Regions from separate parts of the Kitasatospora cineracea genome, predicted to be linked through region 2. Evidence: riboswitches for the same ligand, from Rfam matches in the RefSeq annotation. Region 2 holds a riboswitch; the other holds the start of a gene.
The links. Region 2 has a riboswitch for S-adenosylmethionine ahead of thrC (threonine synthase). Riboswitches for the same ligand answer to the same signal wherever they lie in the genome.
Positions count from the first base shown of each region.

Region 1: another riboswitch for S-adenosylmethionine. It lies ahead of EDD39_RS15050 (aminotransferase class V-fold PLP-dependent enzyme); the one in region 2 lies ahead of thrC (threonine synthase).

Region 1 is NZ_RJVJ01000001.1:3,297,754-3,304,990, forward strand. Features, by position in the region: gene qcrA (cytochrome bc1 complex Rieske iron-sulfur subunit) at 1-245, opposite strand, end outside; gene qcrC (cytochrome bc1 complex diheme cytochrome c subunit) at 254-1,075, opposite strand; gene ctaE (aa3-type cytochrome oxidase subunit III) at 1,167-1,787, opposite strand; gene EDD39_RS15040 (DNA-binding transcriptional response regulator) at 2,093-2,518, shown strand; gene trpD (anthranilate phosphoribosyltransferase) at 2,650-3,723, shown strand; SAM riboswitch class IV at 3,890-4,007, shown strand; gene EDD39_RS15050 (aminotransferase class V-fold PLP-dependent enzyme) at 4,055-5,419, shown strand; gene EDD39_RS15055 (Lrp/AsnC ligand binding domain-containing protein) at 5,421-5,702, opposite strand; gene EDD39_RS15060 (rhomboid family intramembrane serine protease) at 5,699-6,502, opposite strand; gene EDD39_RS15065 (hypothetical protein) at 6,652-6,918, shown strand; gene EDD39_RS15070 (NYN domain-containing protein) at 7,099-7,237, shown strand, end outside.
Region 2 is NZ_RJVJ01000001.1:954,880-962,116, reverse strand. Features, by position in the region: gene EDD39_RS04195 (extracellular solute-binding protein) at 1-506, shown strand, start outside; gene EDD39_RS04185 (DUF3263 domain-containing protein) at 644-874, shown strand; gene otsB (trehalose-phosphatase) at 928-1,776, shown strand; gene EDD39_RS04175 (alpha,alpha-trehalose-phosphate synthase (UDP-forming)) at 2,016-3,485, opposite strand; gene EDD39_RS04170 (glucosyl-3-phosphoglycerate synthase) at 3,586-4,584, opposite strand; SAM riboswitch class I at 4,723-4,850, shown strand; gene thrC (threonine synthase) at 4,868-6,148, shown strand; gene EDD39_RS04160 (MoaD/ThiS family protein) at 6,191-6,469, shown strand; gene EDD39_RS04155 (cold-shock protein) at 7,052-7,237, shown strand, end outside.

The DNA of each region.
Region 1 (7,237 bases), 2.3 Mb from region 2:
GGGAAGATGTAGACGATCTTGTCGGCGTCGATCGACGCGTACGACGCGATGAAGCCGACGGTCGCCAGCATCGACACCACGAACAGCAGCGACACCTGGCGCTCGGCCCGCTTGGCGGCCCGCTCGTCGATGTCGGTCCGACGCGGCTCGTGGGCCGGCAGGCCCGGGTCGGCGAACGGGTCGCCGTGGGTGGCGACGTCCGTGCCGTGGGAGGCGCCGTGCGCCTCCGGCAGGTTCTCTGACATGTCGTGGCTCATGACTTCTTGGCCTTGGTGGTGTGGGCGGCGACCCAGATCGCGATCACGATCAGCGTGCCGAGACCGAAGATCCAGCCGAACAGGCCCTCGGTCACCGGACCGAGGCTGCCCAGGGCGAGACCGCCCTGGTTGGGCTCGTCGTTCGTGTGGCGGACGAACGCCACGATCTCGCGCTTCTGCTCCTCCGGCATGGTGGTGTCGGGGAAGGACGGCATGTTCTGCGGGCCGGTCTGCATGGCCTCGTAGATGTGCTTCGCGTCCACGCCCTCGAGGGACGGGGCGTACTTGCCGTTGGTCAGCGCACCGCCCTTGCCGGCGAAGTTGTGGCACTGGGCGCAGTTGGTGCGGAACAGCTCGCCGCCCTTGGCGACCTGCTCGGCGTTGGTCACCGGGTCGTCGGAGGGCTGGTACTGCTTGCTGTCCGGCGCGACCGGGCCGGGGCCGAGCGAGGCCACGTAGGCGGCCAGCTGGTCGATCTCGGCCTGGGAGTAGATGTTCTTCTTGCGCGGGACCTGGGCGCCCGGCTGCTGGGCCGGCATGCGGCCGGTGCCGACCTGGAAGTCGACAGCCGCGGAGCCGACGCCGACCAGCGACGGACCGTCGGAGGTGCCCTGGCCGTTCAGGCCGTGGCAGGAGGAGCAGCCGACGGCGAAGAGCTTCTTGCCCTCGTCGATGGCGAGCGACTGCGCGGAGCTGTCGGCCTGCGCCTTCTCGGCGGGCGCGAAAGCGGCGTACAGCCCCCCGGTGGCCGCCAGGGCGAGAAGTAGGACGACGACCGCCGCCAGTGGGTGGCGCCGTCGTGCGGAGAGCTTTTTCACGGAATAACCCCGGTGTCAGGATCTGGTCGGCAGCAGCCTGCCCCCGACTCCCACGCGTCGACGTGACGCGGGGTCAGGGGCGGGGCGGCTGTTACTTGATCAGGTAGATGGTCGCGAACAGGCCGATCCACACGACGTCGACGAAGTGCCAGTAGTACGACACCACGATCGCCGCGGTGGCCTGCTCGTGGGTGAAGCGCCGCGCCGCGTAGGTCCGTCCGAGGACCAGCAGGAAGGCGATCAGACCACCCGTCACGTGGAGTCCGTGGAAGCCGGTGGTCAGGTAGAACACCGTGCCGTACGGGTCCGAGGACAGCGAGAGGCCGTCCTTCTTGACCAGCTCGGTGTACTCGAAGATCTGGCCGCCGATGAAGATGGCGCCCATCACGAAGGTGATCGTGAACCACGAGCGCAGCTTCTTCACGTCACCGCGCTCGGCGGCGAACACGCCGAGCTGGCAGGTGAGGGAGGAGAGCACCAGGATCGTGGTGTTGACCGAGGAGAAGGGCACGTTGAGGGCATGGGCCTTCTCGTGCCAGAACTCGGCGCCCTTGACCGAGCGGAGGGTGAAGTACATCGCGAACAGGGCCGCGAAGAACATCAGCTCCGAGCTCAGCCAGACAATGGTTCCGACGCTGACCAGGTTCGGCCTGTTGACCGCTCCGTGCGCGTGTCCGGTTTCTGTTGCTGTTGCTGTCGCCACGACGGACATTATGTCGGTCCCTTATTCCGTCTTCACGCCGGGGGGTGTCCCTCGGAGTGTCCGGTGCGTGAGGTATGCCCGCCTCGCGCACCGCCCGTTTTCTGACGGTTGTTCGGACCGGGTGAGCGTACTGGGCCGGCGGGGTGAGTCCAGGGCGCGGCGGCTTGAGCGAGATCGCGTCGGGGTCTCCGCAGGACGGGCGCGCGGGAGTAGCATCCGTCCCAGGACGTGGTCCGGGTCACACTGGGCCGTTCGGTCGGGGCCGCCCGGCGTGGGCACACATATAAGAGGACGAGCACCAGGAAGCAGGGGCCATGGCGCAGCACTCCGACGAGACGCTCACCGTTCTCGTCTACAGCGACGACCGCAACACCCGTGAGCAGGTGACCCTCGCCCTCGGCAGGCGGCCCGCCGCGGACGTGCCCGCCCTCGAGTACCTGGAGTGCGCCACCGCCCCCGCGGTGCTGCGCGCCCTGGAGAAGGGCGGCATCGACCTGTGCGTGCTGGACGGCGAGGCCGCTCCGGTCGGCGGGCTGGGCCTGACCCGGCAGTTGAAGGACGAGATCTACGGCTGCCCGCCGGTGCTGGTGGTGATCGGCCGGCCGCAGGACTCCTGGCTCGCCGCCTGGAGCCGGGCCGACGCCGCGATCTCGCACCCCGTCGACCCGGTCGCCCTCGCCGACGCCGCGACCGCGCTGCTGCGGGCCCGGCTGGCCCGGCGGGCGCCCGCCGGGCGCTGAGCCGTCCCACCACCGCGTCTCAACTGGAGAGAAGGGGACGGCAACCCCGGGCGGCCGTCCCCGCTCCCTCGATAGGCTGACGTCATTCCTCTGGGATCCCTCCGGGACGATGACGAGAGCTGGAGTCAGCCATGGTGAACGCGCACTCTGCGAACGGCGGTAGCGACCCCGCGCAGGTGGTCCGCACCTGGCCCGACCTGCTCAGCTCGCTGCTGCGGGGGAACGACCTCGGCCAGGCCGACACCGCCTGGGCGATGGACCGGATCATGAGCGGCGAGGCCAGCCCCGTCCAGGTGGCCGGCTTCCTGATCGCCATGCGCGGCAAGGGCGAGACGGTCGAGGAGATCGCCGGCCTGGTCGAGGCGATGTACGCGCACGCCCTGCCGCTGGAGATCCCCGGCCCCGCGGTCGACATCGTCGGCACCGGCGGCGACCGGGCCAAGACCGTCAACATCTCCACCATGTCCGCGGTGGTCGCGGCCGCGGCCGGGGCGAAGGTGGTCAAGCACGGCAACCGGGCCTCCTCCTCGGCCTCCGGTTCCTCGGACGTGCTCGGCCGGCTCGGCATCAACCTGGAGCTGTCCGCCGACCGGGTCGCGGCGGTGGCCGAGGAGGTCGGCCTGACCTTCTGCTTCGCCGCCAAGTTCCACCCCTCGATGCGCCACACCGCCCAGGCGCGCGCCGAGTTGGCCGTCCCGACGGTCTTCAACATCCTCGGCCCGCTCACCAACCCGGCGAAGGTCACCTCGCACGCCGTCGGCTGCTTCGACACCCGGCTGGCCGGGCTGATCGCCGGCGTGCTGGCCCGGCGCGGCGCGCAGGGCCTGGTCTTCCGGGGCGACGACGGGCTCGACGAGCTGACCGTCACCACCACCTCGCACGTCTGGGTGATCCGCGGCGGCGAGGTGACGGAGCTCGAGTTCGACCCGCGCGAGGTCGGGATCGACCTGGTCGGGATCGAGGCGCTGCGCGGCGCCGACGCCGAGTACAACGCGGAGGTCGCGCGCCGGGTGCTGAACGGCGAGCGCGGGCCGGTGCGGGACGCCGTCCTGCTCAACAGCGCGGCCGCGCTGGTCGCACTGGAGCTCGGGGACGCGCCGCTGGTCGAGCAGATCGCGGCGGCGATGGGGCGGACGGCGGCGGCGATCGACTCCGGGGCGGCGGGGGAGCTGCTGAAGCGCTGGGCGGAGGCGACGCGGGCCTGAGGGCGGGCCGGGGCGGCCGGTCCGCAGCTCCGGCGCCGACTGCCCCCGGCCGCAAGGGACTTCGGCCGGGTCGGCCCGCCGTTCCCCGGCCGCCGCCGGGGCCGGTTCCGTATCGGGATGTGGACGGGTGTTGAGACCGGGGTGGTCTCGTGTACTGTCTTCCGCAGGTCATGAGTGGCAGCGACAAGCCCCAGCTTGCTGTCCGGCAACCCTCCGTCCGTGGCGGGGTGCCCTGGGTGAGGACCGGGCCGCGCGGCGATGAGTCCGCGTGGCAAGCGCGGACTTCCGGTGGGTGCACTTCCGGGGTCCTGACCCCTGGAGGAGTGCACCCATGTCTGTCGTCACCGAGATCTGCGAGCCGCTGGCGGTGCTGGGCGGGGACGTCGAGGTCCCGCTGGCCTCCGGGGAGAAGGTCGGGTACGCGGCGCTGGACTACGCGGCGAGCGCGCCGGCCCTGCAGCGGGTGTGGGACGACGTGGCGGCGTACGCGCCGTACTACGGGTCGGTGCACCGCGGGGCCGGGTACCTGTCGCAGCTGTCCACCGACCTGTTCGAGCAGAGCCGGCGGACCGTCGCGGAGTTCCTGGACCTGCGGGACGGGGACCAGGTGGTGTTCACCCGGGCGACCACCGACTCGCTGAACCTGCTGGCGGGGGCGGTCCCGGCCGGGACCGAGGTGTTCGCGTTCGAGACCGAGCACCACGCCTCGCTGCTGCCGTGGCGGCGCGAGGGCCTGACGGTGCGCTACCTGCGGGCGCCGCGCTCGCACGCCGAGGCGGTGGCGGCGCTGGAGGAGGCGCTGCTGGGCGCGGGGCAGGGCCCGAAGCTGTTCTGCGTGACCGGCGCGTCCAACGTGACCGGCGAGCTGTGGCCGGTGAAGGAGCTGACCGCCGTCGCGCACCGGTACGGCGCCCGGGTGGTGCTGGACGCGGCCCAGCTGGCGCCCCACCACCGGGTCTCGGTGCGGGAGTCGGGCGTCGACTGGGTGGCGTTCTCCGGGCACAAGCTGTACGCGCCGTTCGGGGCCGGCGTGCTGGCGGGCCGCTCGGACTGGCTGGACGCGGCGGAGCCGTACCTGGCCGGCGGCGGGGCGAGCCGGACGGTGGCCCGGGAGCTGGACGGCTCGGTGGCGGTCGAGTGGCACACCGGCCCGGCCCGGCACGAGGCCGGTTCGCCGAACGTGATCGGCGCGTACGCGATCGCCTCGGCCTGCCGGGCGCTGGACGAGGCGGGCTTCGAGGCGCTGGAGGCCCGGGAGCGGGCGCTGGTGGCGAAGCTGACCGAGGGCCTGGCGGCGATCCCCGAGGTGCGGGTGCTCAACCTGTTCGGCGAGGGCTCCGACCGGGTCGGCGTGGTGTCCTTCGTGGTGCGCGGCTGGAACAGCTCGCACTTCTCGGCCGCGCTGTCCGCCGAGTACGGCATCGGCGTCCGGGACGGGCTGTTCTGCGCGCACCCGCTGGTGCGGACCCTGCTGGGCGGGGAGGAGTCGGCCCCCGGCCAGTGCGGGGCGCCGGAGCCGTCGCTGCCCGGCGAGCGCAGCCTGAACGCGATCCGGGTGAGCTTCGGCGCCGGGACGCCCGTCGAGCACCTGGACCGGTTCCTGGCCGCGGTCGGGGAGTTGGTCAGCGACGGCGCGCAGTGGAGCTACCGCAACGAGGGCGGCCGCTGCGTCGCGGACACCCGCCGGCAGGGCTGAGTCAGCCGTCCAGGCCGAGCGAGAACGCGGCCTCCAGGTCGTGCTGCGAGTAGGTGCGGAAGGCGATGTGGGTCTCGGTGTTCGTCACGCCCGGGACCTTGTTGAGGCGGCCGGGGATCACCTCGGCCAGGTCCTCGTGGTTGCGGACCCGGACCATGGCCACCAGGTCGTAGGTGCCGGTGACGGAGTAGACCTCGCTGACGCCCTCGATGGCGGCGATCGCCTCGGCGATCTCGGGGATCCGGTCGACGTCGGTGTTGATGAGGACGATCGCGGTGATCACTGAGCAACTCCTGTTCGAGAAGGTGCGCCCAGGGTATCGCCCGCCGGACGGGCGGCCCAGGCGAAGAGCCAGCCCGTGGCGAAGCCGATCACGTGCACCAGGTAGGCCACCCCGTCGCCGCCGGAGGTGACCGACCAGGACTGCAGGACGAACCACAGGCCGAGCACCAGCCAGGCCGGGAAGCGCAGCGGGAGGAACAGCAGGAGCGGCACCAGCGCGGTCACCCGGGCCCGCGGGTACAGCCGCAGGAACGCGCCCAGCACCCCGGCGATCGCGCCGGACGCGCCGACCAGCGCCCGCACCGCGTCGGGGGTGCCGGACTCGGCCAGCGCGTAGCCGTAGGTGGCCAGGTAGCCGATCGCCAGGTAGCCGACCAGGAAGCGGACCCGGCCCAGCCGGGCCTCCACGGCCGGACCGAAGACGTACAGGAACAGCAGGTTCCCGATCAGGTGCAGCCAGCCCGCGTGGACGAACAGCGCGGTCAGCACCGACAGTTCGGGGCTCTTGCCGGGGGTGGCCGGCAGCACGCAGCCGGGCGCCGCCGGGGGGAGCGCCGACAGCTGGGCGGCCGTCAGGGGGCGGCCGCCCAGCAGCTCGGCCGGGACGGCGCCCCAGCGGTGCTCGTAGCGCTGCTCGGCGCAGGCCCGGGCGTCGCCGCTGCCGTACAGCGGGTTGGGACCGGACGGGCCGAGCAGCATGACCAGGGCGGCCAGCGCGATCAGCAGGTACGTGGCGACCGGGGTGCGGGCGGCCCGCTCGGCCGCCGGCGAACCGGCCCGGGCGGGGGCGGAGAGCACCATACCGGTCAGCATTCCTCGGGGGCGCACCCGCGACACCGGGCGCTGGGCCGGCCGGGTGAGCGTCCGGGCTGTGGACCGGTGATCCGTCCGTCCGGCCGCAGGCAATAGGCTGGAGGCCCGGAACCGGGACCAGCCGAGAGGGACCACTGATGAGCATTGCCGCGCCGACCGCCGAGACCCGCTGGCGCTGCACCCTGTGCGGCAACCTGACCCGCTTCGACGTCACCCGTTCGTCCCGGGTGACCGACTTCCTGCACTTCGACCTCTCCGGCGAGTCGAAGGTCGAGGAGACCCAGGTGCTGTCCGAGACCATCGAGTCGGTGCGCTGCCGCTGGTGCAACGCCGTCGACCAGGTCGAGCTGGTGGCCCGTCCCGGTGCCGAGGAGCCCGCCGAGGGCGACGCCCAGCAGGGCTGACGCAGTTCCCACCGCCCCGCGTTCCCGTCCGCCCCGGACGGGGGCGCGGGGCGGACTCGTCGGCGGGGTGCTGTCGGTGCGGCACGGTAGACGGGACAATTGAGCAGCAGCGGCGGACAGCAACGCCCGCCCGGCACCCGCCGGGAGGGCCCGCCCGGACCAGGATCGGAGCCGAGGACAGTGGCGGAGGCAGCGAACGCGCCCGCGGGCACGGACGGGACCGCGCCCGGCCCGGCCCCGGAGCCGCACGACGGCGCGGAGACGGCCGGGCGCCCCCTGCCCGAGGGCGTGCGCCGGCGGGTGGTCGGCATCGCCTCCG
Region 2 (7,237 bases):
CCTTCACCGCCTTCACCAAGGGCGAGGTCGCCATGCTCAACGGCCACCCCGCGCTGATCAAGGCCGCCGCAGCGGCCGGCATCCAGTACGGCACCGCCGCGATCCCGCGCAAGAGCAAGGAGGTCAAGGAGGTCACCTTCGGCGTCGCCGACTGGCTGATGGCCTTCAAGGCCAACGGCCACCGGGCGGAGATCAAGAAGTTCCTGAACTTCACCCTCGCCAAGCAGAACACCCTGGCCTTCGACGAGGAGTACAACATGCTCCCCGTCACCCAGGACACCCTCGACGACATGTCGGCCAACGCCTCCCACCAGGACCTCGCCCAGTTCCTGCAGAACCTGCCCACCGCCAGCTTCTACCCCTACGGCGACCCCTCCTGGGACAAGGTCAGCAGCATGATCAAGCAGCAGATGGGCAAGGCCGTGAAGAGCGGCGGCGACCAGGTGCTCGCCGACCTGCAGTCCACCGCCCTCGCGGAGGCCGCCAAGGCCCGCCGGGCGGGCTGACGGGGGCCGGGCCGGGCCGGGCCGGGCGGGGACGGGCTGACGGGGGCGGGCGGGGACGGGCTGACGGGGGCGGGCGGGGACGGGCTGACGGGGGCGGGCGGGGACGGGCTGACGGGGGCGGGGCATAGCCTGGACGCATGGCCGAACTGACCGAACGCGACCGGGCCGTGCTCGCCCTGGAAGCCCGCGGGTGGCGGACCGCCGGTGCCAAGGAGCAGGCGATCCGGCAGGAGCTCGGCATCTCCGCCACCCGCTACCACCAGCTGCTCAACGCCCTGCTCGACCGGGCCGAGGCACTCGCCCACGACCCGGTCCTGGTCAACCGGCTGCGCCGGATCCGGCAGGCGCGGCGCGAAGCCCGGCAGTGACCACCGGCCCGATAGCCGCCCGGCGACCGGCGGCGGCCGGTAGCGTCGGGGGCATGGGAATCGCTGAACAGATCACGACCCAGGCGGGTCGGACCGGACTGGCGGGTCTGCTCGCCGATCCGAAGTCCGCCGTCGTGGGACTCGACTTCGACGGCACGCTCGCCCCGATCGTCGCCGACCCCGACCGGGCCCGCGCCCACCCCGGGGTCGTCCCCGCACTCGGCGCGCTGGCCCCGCTGGTCGGCGCGGTCGTCGTGGTCACCGGACGGCCCGCCGCGACCGCCGCCGCGTACGGCGGCTTCACCGCCGCCCCCGGCCTCGAACACCTCACCGTCCTCGGCCACTACGGCGCCGAACGCTGGGACGCCCGCAGCAACGCCGTCACCGCCGCCCCGCCGCCGCCCGGGGTGGCCGCCGTCCGGGGCGAACTGCCGTCGCTGCTCGCCGGGTTGGACGTGCCCGAGGGCACCTTCGTCGAGGACAAGGAACGCGCGCTGGCCGTCCACACCCGGCGCGCCCCCGAACCGGACGCGCTGCTGGAACGGCTGCGCGGCCCGCTCGACGAACTCGCCGGGCGGCACGGACTGGTGGTCGAACCCGGCCGGATGGTCCTCGAACTGCGGCCGCCCGGGGTCGACAAGGGGGCCGCCCTGCACGAGTTCCTCGCCGAACGGGACGCGGGCCCGGTCCTCTTCGCCGGCGACGACCTCGGCGACCTCGCCGCCTACGCGGAGATCGGCCGCCGCCGCGAAGCCGGCCACCCCGGCCTGCTCGTCTGCAGCGGCCCCGTCACCGGCGAACCCCCGGTCGCGGCCCTCGCCGAACGCGCCGACCTGCTGGTCGCCGGGCCGGCGGGGGTGGTCGACCTGCTGAACGGGCTGACGGAGCTGCTGCGCGGCTAGGGGCGACGAACGCGAAGCCGGGGGCGCGGGGGACTGCGCGAAGGGGGCACCTCCCAGCCCCCCTTGGGGCTGGGGGAGGGAGTCGCACGTCGGTGCGGTCGCGGGACAGTGCAACACACTGTCCCGCGGGGCGATCCGGCTGTGCGTGCTCGGTTGGCCGCGCAGTTCCCCGCGCCCCTGCTTGCGCAGGGTCTGGCGCGCAGCAGTTGCTCCCGCGCCCCCGGTTTCGCTCTGCGCGGCTACTGGAGCGCGTGGAGCTGGTCCAGGAACCACTGCTGGGGCGGGAGGGCGGTGGCGGCGGCGGCGAGGCGTTTGGTGCGGTCGGCGCGTTCGGCGGGGGGCATGGCGAGGGCCTCGGCGAGGGCGTCGGCGGTGGCGATGACGTCGTAGGGGTTGACGGTGATCGCGTCGTCGGCGAGTTCGGCGTACGCGCCGGCCTCGCGGGACAGGACGAGGGCGCAGCCGCGGTCGGAGACGACGGGGACCTCCTTGGCGACCAGGTTCATGCCGTCGCGGATCGGGTTGACCAGGGCGACGTCGGCGAGCCGGTACGCGGCGAGGGAGCGCGGGAAGTCGTCGTTGACGTGCAGGATGAGCGGCTGCCAGTCGGCGGTGCCGAACTCGGCGTTGATCTCCCCGGCGAGGCGCTGCACTTCGGCGGTGTAGTCGCGGTACTCGGCGAGGTCGGTGCGGGAGGGGTAGGCGAAGGCGATGTGGACGACGTTGCCGAGCCATTCGGGGCGGGTGCGCAGCAGGTGCCGGTAGGCGAGCAGGCCGCGGACGATGTTCTTGCTGAGTTCGGTGCGGTCGACCCGGACGATGGTGCGGCGGTCGCCGACGGCCTCGCGCAGGGTGGCGAGGCGTTCGTCGACGTCGGGCCGGTGGGCGCGTTCGCGCAGGAACTCGGCGTCGGCGCCGAGGCCGTGCACGCCGAGCCGGGTGGTGCGGCCGCCGTGGGTGACGGTCAGTTCGGAGCGGTCGACCTGCGCGCCGAGGACGGCCTCGCAGCAGTCGGCGAAGGCGAGGGCCCAGCGGCGGGTCAGGAAGGCGGCGCGGTCGGCGCCGAGGATGCCTTCGAGGACGGCGGCGGCGACGTCGTCGGGCAGCAGCCGGTAGTAGTCCGGCGGGGCCCAGGGGGTGTGCGAGAAGTGGCCGATCCGCAGGTCGGGGCGGAGTTCGCGGAGCAGGGCGGGGGCCAGCGAGAGGTGGTAGTCCTGCACCAGGACGGCGGCGCCGGGGGCGGCCTCGGCGGCGAGGGCTTCGGCGAAGGCGGCGTTGTAGGCCCGGTAGGCGGCCCACTCGGTGCGGAATGCGGCGTCGAAGGCGGGCTGCACGGGCGTCTGGTAGAGCAGGTGGTGGACGAACCAGAGGGTGGAGTTGGCGACGCCGTTGTAGGCGCGGGCGAAGGTCTCCGGATCGATGTCCAGCATTCGGACGGCCTGTCCGCCGACGTCGTGGCCGGCCAGGTCGAGGCGACCGTCGGGGGCCTGCCGGGCGGCAGTGCGGTCGGCGTCGGAGAGGGCGGCGCAGACCCAGACCGCGTTCGGGTCGTCGATCGCGGAGAGCCCGGACACCAGGCCGCCGCCGCCTCTGCGGAGGGTCAGCGTGCCGTCGTCCTCCGTGCGGAAGGACACCGGGCCGCGGTTGGAGGCCACCAGGATCGGGGCGGCTCCGGACTGCTGGGGGCGTTCGGACACGTGATCGGCCATACAGCCAACCTTGCCGTGCGATCACCGGACCAAACCACTCGGCGCGGCGCGGGCCGGGTGAACAGTGGGGGACCGGTGGAGGGCCGGGCGGGCGCCCGGGTCAGCGGTCGCGGTACTCGGGGACGGTGGCCATCGGGGGGCGTTCGGTGGCCGGGACGGGGTGGGTGCGGGGGGCGAAGCCCGCGGCGGTGCGGGTGTACTGGGTGAGCAGCGGCCGGACCAGGTCGGGGTCGGCCTTGAGGCGGTGGGTGCGGTCCAGGCGTTCCAGGGCGGTGCGGTAGATGGTGGCGGCCATCCGGCCGAGGGCCTGGCCGTCCTGGTGCCGGTGGTGCCGGACGCCGACGTCGACCTGGGCCAGCGCGTCCAGCCCGGCCAGCTCCAACGCGTCGACCAGCAGGCCGAGTTCGACGCCGTAGCCGGTCGGGAAGGGCAGTCGTTCCAGCAGACTGCGGCGGGCCGCGTACTCGCCGCCGAGGGGCTGGACGAAGCCGGCCAGCTGCGGCCAGTGCAGGCTGAGCAGCGGGCGGGCGACCAGTTCGGTGACCCGGCCGCCGCCGGCCGGGACGACGGCGCCGTCGGCCTCGAAGGGCCGGTCGTACATGGCCTTGACCAGCTGCAGGGCCGGGTCGGTGAGCAGCGGGCCGATGATGCCGGAGACGAAGGCCGGGTCGAACTCGCGCAGGTCGGCGTCGACGAAGCAGACGATCGCGCCGCTGGTGGCGAGCAGCGAGCGCCACAGCACCTCGCCCTTGCCGGGTTCGGCGGGCAGCCGGGGCAGGATCGCGTCGCGGTGCACCACCCGGGCGCCGGCGGCGGCCGCGGCGGCGGCGGTGCCGTCCTGCGAGCCGGAGTCGACCACCACCAGCTCGTCGACCAGCGGGACGCGCTCGACCAGCTCGGTGCGGATCGCGGCGACGATCTCGCCGACGGTGGGCTCCTCGTCCAGCGCGGGCAGCACCACGCTGACGGTGCCGGCCGCCCCGGCGGCGCGTTTGGCGGCCAGCAGCAGGTCGAGCGGCCGGTCGGCGGCCGTCCACGATCGGCGGCGCAGCCAGTCGGCCACCTCCGGCAGGACCCCGGGCTCGGGCTGCTCCGGCAAGTCTCGCTCCCTGTGTCGGTTCGTCTCGGGTGTCGGACGCGGGGGTGGGTCCGCGCGGGCCTTCGGATACAGTCTTCGTATTGCGATCGTGCCTTCGCACCCGGGGGTCGCTCGCAGCGTACGACCACAACTTCACAGAGCTCATCCAGAGGGACTGAGGGAACGGCCCGTTGAAGTCCCGGCAACCCTCCCGCGCGGCCAGCAGGCCCGGCGGGACAGGTGCCAATTCCGTCCCGGACGCGACCGCGCTCCGGGGAAGATGAGGAGAAAGGGCCTCGCCACCATGGCTGTTGACACCGCCGCACCCACCGCCGTCGACCTCGGTCCCGCGACCGCGCTGTCCTGTCGGGAGTGCGGGACGCGCTTCCCGCTCGGCCCGAGCTTCGCCTGCCTGGAGTGCTTCGGCCCGCTGGAGATCGCCTACGACTACGCGGGCTACGACGCCGAGGAGCTGCGCAAGCGGATCGAGGCCGGCCCGGCGTCGATCTGGCGCTACGCCCCGCTGCTGCCCGTCCCGGCCGACGTGGCCGGCAAGCCGAACCTGAACCCGGGCTGGACCCCGCTGGTCAAGGCCGACAACCTGGGCCGCGAGCTGGGCTTCACCGCGCAGCTGCACATCAAGGACGACTCGGGCAACCCGACCCACTCCTTCAAGGACCGGGTGGTGGCCTGCGCGATCGAGGCCGCCCGGGCCTTCGACTTCACCACGCTGTCCTGCTCCTCCACCGGCAACCTGGCCGGCGCGGTGGGCGCCGCGGCCGCCCGGGCCGGCTTCAAGTCCTGCGTGTTCATCCCGCACGACCTGGAGCAGGGCAAGGTCGTGATGGCCGGCGTGTACGGCGGCGAGCTGGTCGGCATCGACGGCAACTACGACGACGTGAACCGCTTCTGCTCCGAGCTGATCGGCGACCCGGCCGGCGAGGGCTGGGGCTTCGTGAACGTCAACCTGCGCCCGTACTACGGCGAGGGCTCCAAGACCCTGGCGTTCGAGATCTGCGAGCAGCTCGGCTGGCGGCTGCCCGACCAGATCGTCATCCCGATCGCCTCCGGCTCCCAGCTCACCAAGATCGACAAGGGTCTGCAGGAGCTGATCAAGCTCGGCCTGGTCGAGGACAAGCCGTACAAGATCTTCGGCGCCCAGGCCGAGGGCTGCTCCCCGGTCTCGGCCGCCTTCAAGGCCGGCCGCGACGTGATCAAGCCGGTCAAGCCGGACACCATCGCCAAGTCGCTGGCGATCGGCAACCCGGCCGACGGCCCGTACGTGCTGGACATCGCCCGCCGCACCGGCGGCGCGGTCGAGGACGTCACCGACGCCGAGGTGGTCGAGGCGATCAAGCTGCTCGCCCGCACCGAGGGGATCTTCGCCGAGACCGCGGGCGGCGTGACCGTCGGCGTGCTGAAGAAGCTGGTCGAGACCGGCCTGCTGGACCCGTCCAAGGAGACCGTGGCCATCAACACCGGCGACGGCCTCAAGACCCTCGACGCGGTCGCCGACGCCGGCATGACCGCCGTGATCCGCCCGACGCTGGAGTCCTTCCGCGCCGCCGGCCTCGCCACCGCCTGACACCCAGCCGCAGGACACCCCCCACGCCCCGAGGAGCACCGCATGAGCGCCACCGTCCGCATCCCGACCATCCTGCGCACCTACACCGGCGGCGCCGCCGAGGTGACCGCCGAGGGCGCGACCCTGTCCGCCGTCATCGCGGACCTGGAGGCGAACCACACCGGCATCGCCGCCCGCCTGCTGGACGACACCGGCAAGCTGCGCCGCTTCGTCAACGTGTACGTGAACGACGACGACGTGCGCTTCGCCGAGGGCCTGGAGACCGAGATCAAGGACGGCGCCTCGGTGTCGATCATTCCGGCGGTGGCCGGCGGCTGCTGAACCGCCCGCATTCCCGCAGCCGCCGTTCGGTCCGGAATTCCCTTTTCCGGACCGGGCGGCGGCCCGCTGCGTGCCGGGGCCGGCGGCCCGGTTACCTGCGGTTTTCCGGTGCGGCGGGCCGCCGGAATTCCGACGGGATCGGGGGAGTAGAGTTCCGGTCAGGTCCGTTCCCCTCCACGGCCCGGTTCAATCCTCGTTTTCCGCACCGCGCTCCGCCCGTGCAGAACCCGTTCCGCCCCCGCTTCCGCCTCGCTTCCGTTCCGCGCGCTGAGACGTCCGCCGGGGAGCTTTCCGCCTGTTCTGTCAGGCCGCCGTCAGAATTGTTTCGTCGTTTTGCGGCAACGCGTCCGTTATGTCCCGTGGCAATTGTCGACGGATGCGCCTTTCGTTCCGAAATATCCCCCGCCGGGCGACGGGGTTCCCCGCAAATTGGGCCTGTTGCAGAGGGCGCATATCCGGATACATTCAGCCGCGACAGAGGCTGCGCCGTACGGGGGGGAGTCCCCAGGCCGGTCTTCCAGACCTCCGGGTCCGCGTCCTGCGGATCTCTGAAGGGCCAGCACAGCACAAGGGGAGTTCGGAATGGCTCAGGGCACCGTCAAGTGGTTCAACGCCGAGAAGGGCTACGGCTTCATCGCGGTCGACGGTGGAGCGGACGTGTTCGTCCACTACAGCGCGATCCAGATGGACGGCTACCGCACCCTGGAAGAGGGCCAGCGGGTCGAGTTCGAGATCTCGCAGGGTCAGAAGGGTCCGCAGGCCGACATG